Regions from separate parts of the Gottfriedia sp. NPDC058432 genome, predicted to be linked through region 2. Evidence: riboswitches for the same ligand, from Rfam matches in the RefSeq annotation. Region 2 holds a riboswitch; the other holds the start of a gene.
What was found. Region 2 has a riboswitch for FMN ahead of ribE (riboflavin synthase). Riboswitches for the same ligand answer to the same signal wherever they lie in the genome.
Positions count from the first base shown of each region.

Region 1 (3,426 bases), on a different contig from region 2:
ATCGAGAGAAATTAAAGGATATAATATTAGATAAAAATTTTCATGAATTAAAAATTGTTTCAAATCCTTAGCCGTATATTTGGACTATTAGTTTAATAATTTGTGTCGAAAAGACCGACTGTTTTAAGAACTTCCATATTAAATGTAATTTACTTCTAAATTTGGTAAAGTACATTTATATGTGAAGTTCTATTTTTTGATTTTAAGGAGAAAGAAATGTCTAATATATGGGATCCAGCGATTGTAATGGAAGAGGGATTAGTAAAAGAAATAATGAAGATACAATTCCCCGAAATAAATATAAACGTAATTAAAAAAATTGGTGAAGGATTTGACAATACTGTCTTTTGTTTAAATGATGACATTTTACTAAGATTTCCGCGAAGAGAAATAGCTGTAGCCATTTTAAACGTTGAAAGAAATTTACTCCCAATTATTTACAGTCATTTTGAATTAAAGACAACGGTACCAACACTTGATGGAAAGCCATCTGAATTATTTCCTTGGCCATTTTTAGGATATAATTTTATTGCGGGAAAGCCTCCAATTTATTTAAATAGAACTGAGAGAATTTTAATGATTGAACCAATCGCTAATTTCTTGAAAAATTTGCATTCAATAAAATTCGATGAATTAAAGGGGATTAAATTACCATTTGATGAGTTAAAAAGATTAGATATAAACTTCCGTAAACCTCAGGCTAAAAAATATATACAACAGGCAATACAGAAGAAACTCATTGAAGATGAACAGAAAATTAATCATTATATTGAAAGCTTAGTTGAAATTAAAAGTGAGACACCATTAGTTCTTGTTCATGGTGATTTACATTTTAAGAATATGATTGTGAATGAACAAAACCAACTTGAAGGAATTATTGATTGGGGTGATGCTCATATCGGCAATCGTGAATTAGATTTGTCTATAATTTATAGTCTAATTCCGAACGATATGAGAGGTGCATTTTTTGAGATTTATGGTAATGTATCGGAAGCGTCAAAGAAATTAGCACAATTTAAAGCCGTTTTTACAACAGTTGTGCTGTTGTTATATGCGAACGATCAAAAGGATGGTTCGTTAGTAAGTTTTTGTCAAGAAAACCTAAATAATGCTCTAAATGATTAGTGGGAGATTTTTATTTACAAACTGTATTTAATTTAGTAACATTAAACTGTAAATTAATAAACGATCTATCTTCGGGGCGGGGCGAAATTCCCCACCGGCGGTAATTAAGCATTGCTTATAAGCCCGCGAGCCTGATTTTTTGGGCAGGATCTAGTGCGATTCTAGAGCCGACAGTATAGTCTGGATGGGAGAAGATGGAGGTTCGCAAGTTCAAAAAATTTCACTTTTTGAACGCTTATTTGGCGTACTGAAAATTCTCCCCTATTTCAAAAAATAGGGGATTTTATTTTATTTGCATAATTTTATACTATTTTTCATTTATTAATTCGGACTTATGATAATATGTGCAAATAATAACGCTACTTAAGCGAACCTTTCATTTTTCTTGATATGATCGGGAAAAAGGAGAGAGGTATTATGCAACAACGCAACAAAGTAAATAAAATGGTAGTAGTAGCTATGCTTAGCAGTATTTCTTATGTACTGATGATGCTGTACTTTCCACTACCTGCATTTCCAGTATGGCTTACAGTTGATTTTAGTGACGTTCCTGCGTTAATAGGAGCAATTGTTTTTGGTCCTGTAGCAGGAGTAGGAATAGAGTTAATAAAAAACATCCTTCATTATGTTATTAATGGTAGCATGACTGGCGTACCAATTGGAGAATTTGCTAATTTCAGTGCAGGAGTATTATATATTTTACCTGCGTCGTATTTCTTTAGAAAATATCGTTCAGTAAAAGGTTTAACTCTTGGATTAATCGTTGGTACAGTAGTGATGACTGGAATATTAAGTCTTTTAAATTATTTTGTGTTATTACCTGCATATGCACATTTCATGAATTTTAACCTGCCAAATGAAGTAATTGTTGCATCAATTATGCCATTTAATGCAATTAAAGGTCTATTAATCATGATCCTATTCTTAGTAATCTACCCTAAATTAAAGGTTTGGTTAACTCAAAGAATGAATGTCCATAACGTATAAATAAATGAAAGTGTCTACTAAATTTTGGTAGACACTTTTTTGTTTTTTTGAAAGGTGAAAAAACTGCACCGTAAAAAAGAGAACCATCTATCGAATGATAGATGGTTTATTTGTTAGTTTATCAGCTGAGAAGATAACAAAAGAAATTGTTGTTCATTCTTCTCATCTAGTGCTTTGTCAATTTGACGAAGAAGAAGTGCGTGTGAAGTTTGAGCGATAAGCGATGAAAGAAACGCATCAATTTCTGCTTGCACTTCTTCGTTTGGTTCAATAGAAGTCGTCGAAAACGGATTTGAATCTAAAATCAAAACGTACTCGATCGGCATCGCATCAAATAACAACTCAAGATAAAACGCTGTTTCCTTTCCGTGTAATCGAAGTTTATGGTAAATCGATTCCAGTGACATTTCGACCTTCTTATTAAATTCGTAATACGAAACCTGAAGGTACGAGTAGTTAGAGTAGTTATCATTTCGAAAATTAATTACAATGCCATTTGGTGTACTCTTTGCATCATCTACAAACGAGATGTTTGTTAGTACTTCATCAACAGCAAGGAGATATTGTAGAATCAATTCGATGTCTTTTTTTACCTGATTTTTCTCTAAGAACTTGTTTAAAAATGTTTTTTTCTCAGTAATTGTCATCTGTTCCATGCTGTTCATCCTCTCTTGATGTTTTGTTTATTATAACGAATTATTAGATTATTCTAAATATGTAAAATAAGGAAATAATTAAGAAAGGGGTTTTGATTATTAATTGTATAGGCCCGGCAATGAGTGATTTAGAAATTACAGGAAGGACGGAACAGTAGAATTAGCAATTCGGCTAGCTCGTGTTTTTTTATTAAAAAAAATAAAAAAAGCGACGAAATAACTTCGTCGCAGTTTTTACTATTCGAATTTTAAAGCGTCGCCATCAAATGATTCGTCAGCAACTTTGATTGAGTCTGTTGGGCATCCTTCGAATGCATCCATCATGTCATCAACTAAAACGTCTGGAATTTCAACGATTCCTTGGTTATCATCTAGAGTAACGTATGCGATCCCTTCATCATCATAGTCATAGATATCAGGTGCAGCTGCGCCACAAGCGCCACATGCGATACAAGTGTCTTTATCAACGATTGTATATTTTGCCATTGTATTGACCTCCCAAATTATTCCCTGTTTATGTTACAGATACTATTTTTGTAATGTACCTGTAAACATTTTAAAACGGTTTCCAAAACTTTTCAATATAATTGTACAAGGTTTTGAAAAAAACGAGAAATGATGAAATCTCAAATAAAATAAATAATGATTTTTATATGCT
Region 1 covers NZ_JBHXLC010000010.1:26,260-29,685, reverse strand. Annotated here, with positions in the region: gene ACFWM3_RS11905 (hypothetical protein) at 1-71, shown strand, start outside; gene ACFWM3_RS11900 (phosphotransferase) at 217-1,125, shown strand; FMN riboswitch at 1,189-1,325, shown strand; gene ACFWM3_RS11895 (ECF transporter S component) at 1,543-2,112, shown strand; gene ACFWM3_RS11890 (YpiB family protein) at 2,226-2,768, opposite strand; gene ACFWM3_RS11885 (ferredoxin) at 3,006-3,254, opposite strand.
Region 1: linked by a shared signal. The riboswitch ahead of ACFWM3_RS11895 (ECF transporter S component) and the one ahead of ribE (riboflavin synthase) in region 2 are both predicted to bind FMN.

Region 2 (3,426 bases):
CTTCTTATGCAACGCTTTACTAGGAGTATTGGCATGTTTGCGATTATTTGATTCTGTGTTTTTCAAAATCGGTTCATTTATTCTAGCAATTTGCTTTTTAGGAATACTTTTATTTTCTTCACCGGTCATTCTACTATTGGTCATATTAGTTTCAGTGTACTTTATTTGGCTGCAAAAAAGAGATTCAAAGCAACATGAAAAAGTTCTACAAGTAGGAAATGAATAATGAGTTAGAAAGGAAACTTCTATAAAAAGAAGTTTCTATTTTTATGAAATTGAAATACTTATAATAATTCTTCTTGTTGTATATTTATTATTGTTTTTAAAGGGTGTTTATTGAAATTACAAGCCATTTTTTTTCAGTTTGGTATCTATATTTCTGTTTAACTATTGCCTTTTTAAATACGAATGAAAGCCTTTTGTTATTTTAGAATTATATATTGTTTTAACGTTACCAGGGCTTTAAAAATTGAAATTATTAAGTATTATAGGGACATTGTTAAAAGGGGGATACTCTTTGTGTTAATAAAAAATATAATGATAAAATGAAAAAACGAATTCAGTTGTGTGTTTAATTAAGCTAAATTCATGTTTTTTGGAATTCGTAAGTCTTACTTTCTATACTAATAATAGAATTCAATTTTTTTCTGTAATGATTTTAATATTAATATTTATACACTTTTGTATTGGTTGCAAGAAAATATTTAAAACATGATGATTAATTTTATAAGAATAAAAAATAATATTTTTTTTAATTAAGTAGAGTGAGGAATTTTCCATATTTTATAAGGTTTTTTACTTTAATTTTGTTTTTTAATAGATCGTTTTAAAAGAAAATAGAATCATAAAATCTTTACAACGAAATAATTGCTAGTTATAATGAAACCAAATTTGATAATTAGTGTCCTTCGGGGTCGGGTGAAATTCCCAACCGGCGGTGTTGTATATTTTTATACTAAGCCCGTGAGCTTCATATAGATTTTTTATTTGTTGCTGATCTAGTTAGAATCTAGAGCCGACAGTATAGTCTGGATGGGAGAAGGATGGAGTGCATATACGGTTTGGTTGTTTTCAAAAATACTACCCGTATAGGCTTAGTTCGTTGTGCATATCTTTTATGTACAACAATAGACGCGCTATAGTACTGTCTTTTAATAGACTCAAATTGTACTTGCGTTTATTTAAGTACACTTCCTTTCTTAAACATCTATTGCCCCTTAGGAGTTTTCTAAGGGGCTTTTCACTTTTTCAAATTAATTTGAATTAGAGGGTGTGATAAGTTGGATCAACTATTTATGAAATTAGAGATGGATCTTACAAAGTCATTTATCGGGCTTGAGTGTAATGTGCTTTTTCGAATTGAGGTGAATAAACTTGTTTACTGGAATCGTTGAAGAAATAGGAACAGTAAAAAATATCGTAAAAAAAGGTAAAACTTTAGTGCTTACAATTGGCGCATCAGAAATTTTAGAGGATGTTCATTTAGGAGACAGCATCTCTGTAAATGGGGTTTGTTTAACCGTTACGAATTTTACTAAAAATGAATTTTCTGTTGACGTCATGCCTGAAACATTTCAAGCATCTAATCTAAGTACTCTGGTTTCTAGCCAAAAAGTAAATTTAGAGCGGGCAATGGCAGCAAATGGCCGGTTTGGTGGCCATATTGTATCGGGTCATATTGATGGTACAGGTAAAATTGTATCCATCAAATCAATGGAAAATGCTGTAATCTATAAAATTAATATTCCAAGTCAGTTTGCTAAATATTGCCTTCAAAAAGGCAGTATAACGATTGATGGTACAAGTTTAACAATATTTGAAGTTGAAACTGATATTGTAACAATCTCTTTAATTCCTCATACCCGTTCACATACGATCATAGGCAGTAAAAAAGTTGGAGACGTTGTTAATATTGAGTTTGATTTATTAGGTAAGTATGTTGAAAAAATGCTTGGTATGAATGAGACGAAAAAGAGTAATGCAATAACAACTTCATTTTTAACTCAAAATGGCTATATATAAAGGAGTAAGCTCATGTTCTCTAAAATAGAAGAAGCAATTGAAGACTTAAAAAAAGGTAAAATTATTATTGTTTGTGATGATGAAGATCGAGAGAATGAAGGAGATTTTGTTGTTATCGGAGAATTTGCAACTCCTGAAAATATCAATTTTATGGCCACTCATGGTCGCGGATTAATTTGTGCACCTGTTTCTGAAGAGATAGCCAAGAAACTAGATTTATATGAAATGGTAACAAAAAATACAGATTCTCATGGTACTGCCTTTACTATAAGTATTGATCATATTGACTCTACTACTGGTATCTCGGCATTTGAACGTTCACATACTGTTTTACAAATGTTAAATGATGAATCAACTGGAGCAGATTTTAGAAGACCTGGGCATATGTTTCCTTTAGTCGCTAAAAACGGAGGAGTTATTGAGAGACCAGGTCATACAGAAGCGGCAGTGGATTTAGCTCGAATGGCTGGATCGAAAGAAGTTGGTGTCATTTGTGAGATTATGAATGACGATGGAACGATGGCAAGAGTACCGGATCTAATTCAAATCGCAAATAAATTTAATTTAAAAATGATTACAATTAAAGATTTAATTCATTATAGACAAGAAACTGAACAACTTGTAAAAAGAGAAGTTGAAATTAAATTACCAACAGATTTTGGTGATTTTAAGATGATTGGTTATACAAACAAAATCGATGGCAAAGAGCATATTGCGATTGTAAAAGGTAAAGTTGACGATGGTGAACCAGTACTTGTACGTATTCATTCGGAATGTTTAACAGGTGATGTATTTGGCTCATGTCGTTGTGATTGTGGACCTCAGTTGCAATCAACATTATCGATGATTGAAGAAGTAGGCAAAGGCGTAATTGTTTATATGCGACAAGAAGGCAGAGGGATTGGCTTACTTAATAAGTTAAGAGCATATAAGTTACAGGAAGAAGGCTTTGATACTGTTGAAGCAAACTTAAATTTAGGATTTGATTCAGATTTAAGAGATTATGCGATAAGTGCTCAAATTATTAAAGATTTAGGGATTGTGAGTATAGATTTAGTAACGAATAATCCAGTTAAAATAGAAGCGCTAAAATCTCACGGAATCCAGATAAATAATCGAGTGCCAATTCAAACCGAAATGAAAACAGAAAACGAAAAATATTTAATTACTAAAATCGAAAAAATGGGACATTTATTACACTATTAAAAATGGGAGAGATTAAGATGAAATTTGAAGGAAATTTAGTAGGATCTGGACTTAAAGTTGCTGTAATCGTAGGACGTTTTAATGAATTTATTACATCAAAACTACTTGGAGGTGCAGAAGATGCCCTATATCGTCATGGTGTAGAAGAATCAGACGTTGATGTTATTTGGGTACCAGGTGCATTTGAAATTCCATTAG
Region 2 covers NZ_JBHXLC010000011.1:10,717-14,142, reverse strand. Annotated here, with positions in the region: gene ACFWM3_RS12820 (APC family permease) at 1-226, shown strand, start outside; FMN riboswitch at 901-1,048, shown strand; gene ribE (riboflavin synthase) at 1,375-2,022, shown strand; gene ACFWM3_RS12810 (bifunctional 3,4-dihydroxy-2-butanone-4-phosphate synthase/GTP cyclohydrolase II) at 2,035-3,228, shown strand; gene ribH (6,7-dimethyl-8-ribityllumazine synthase) at 3,246-3,426, shown strand, end outside.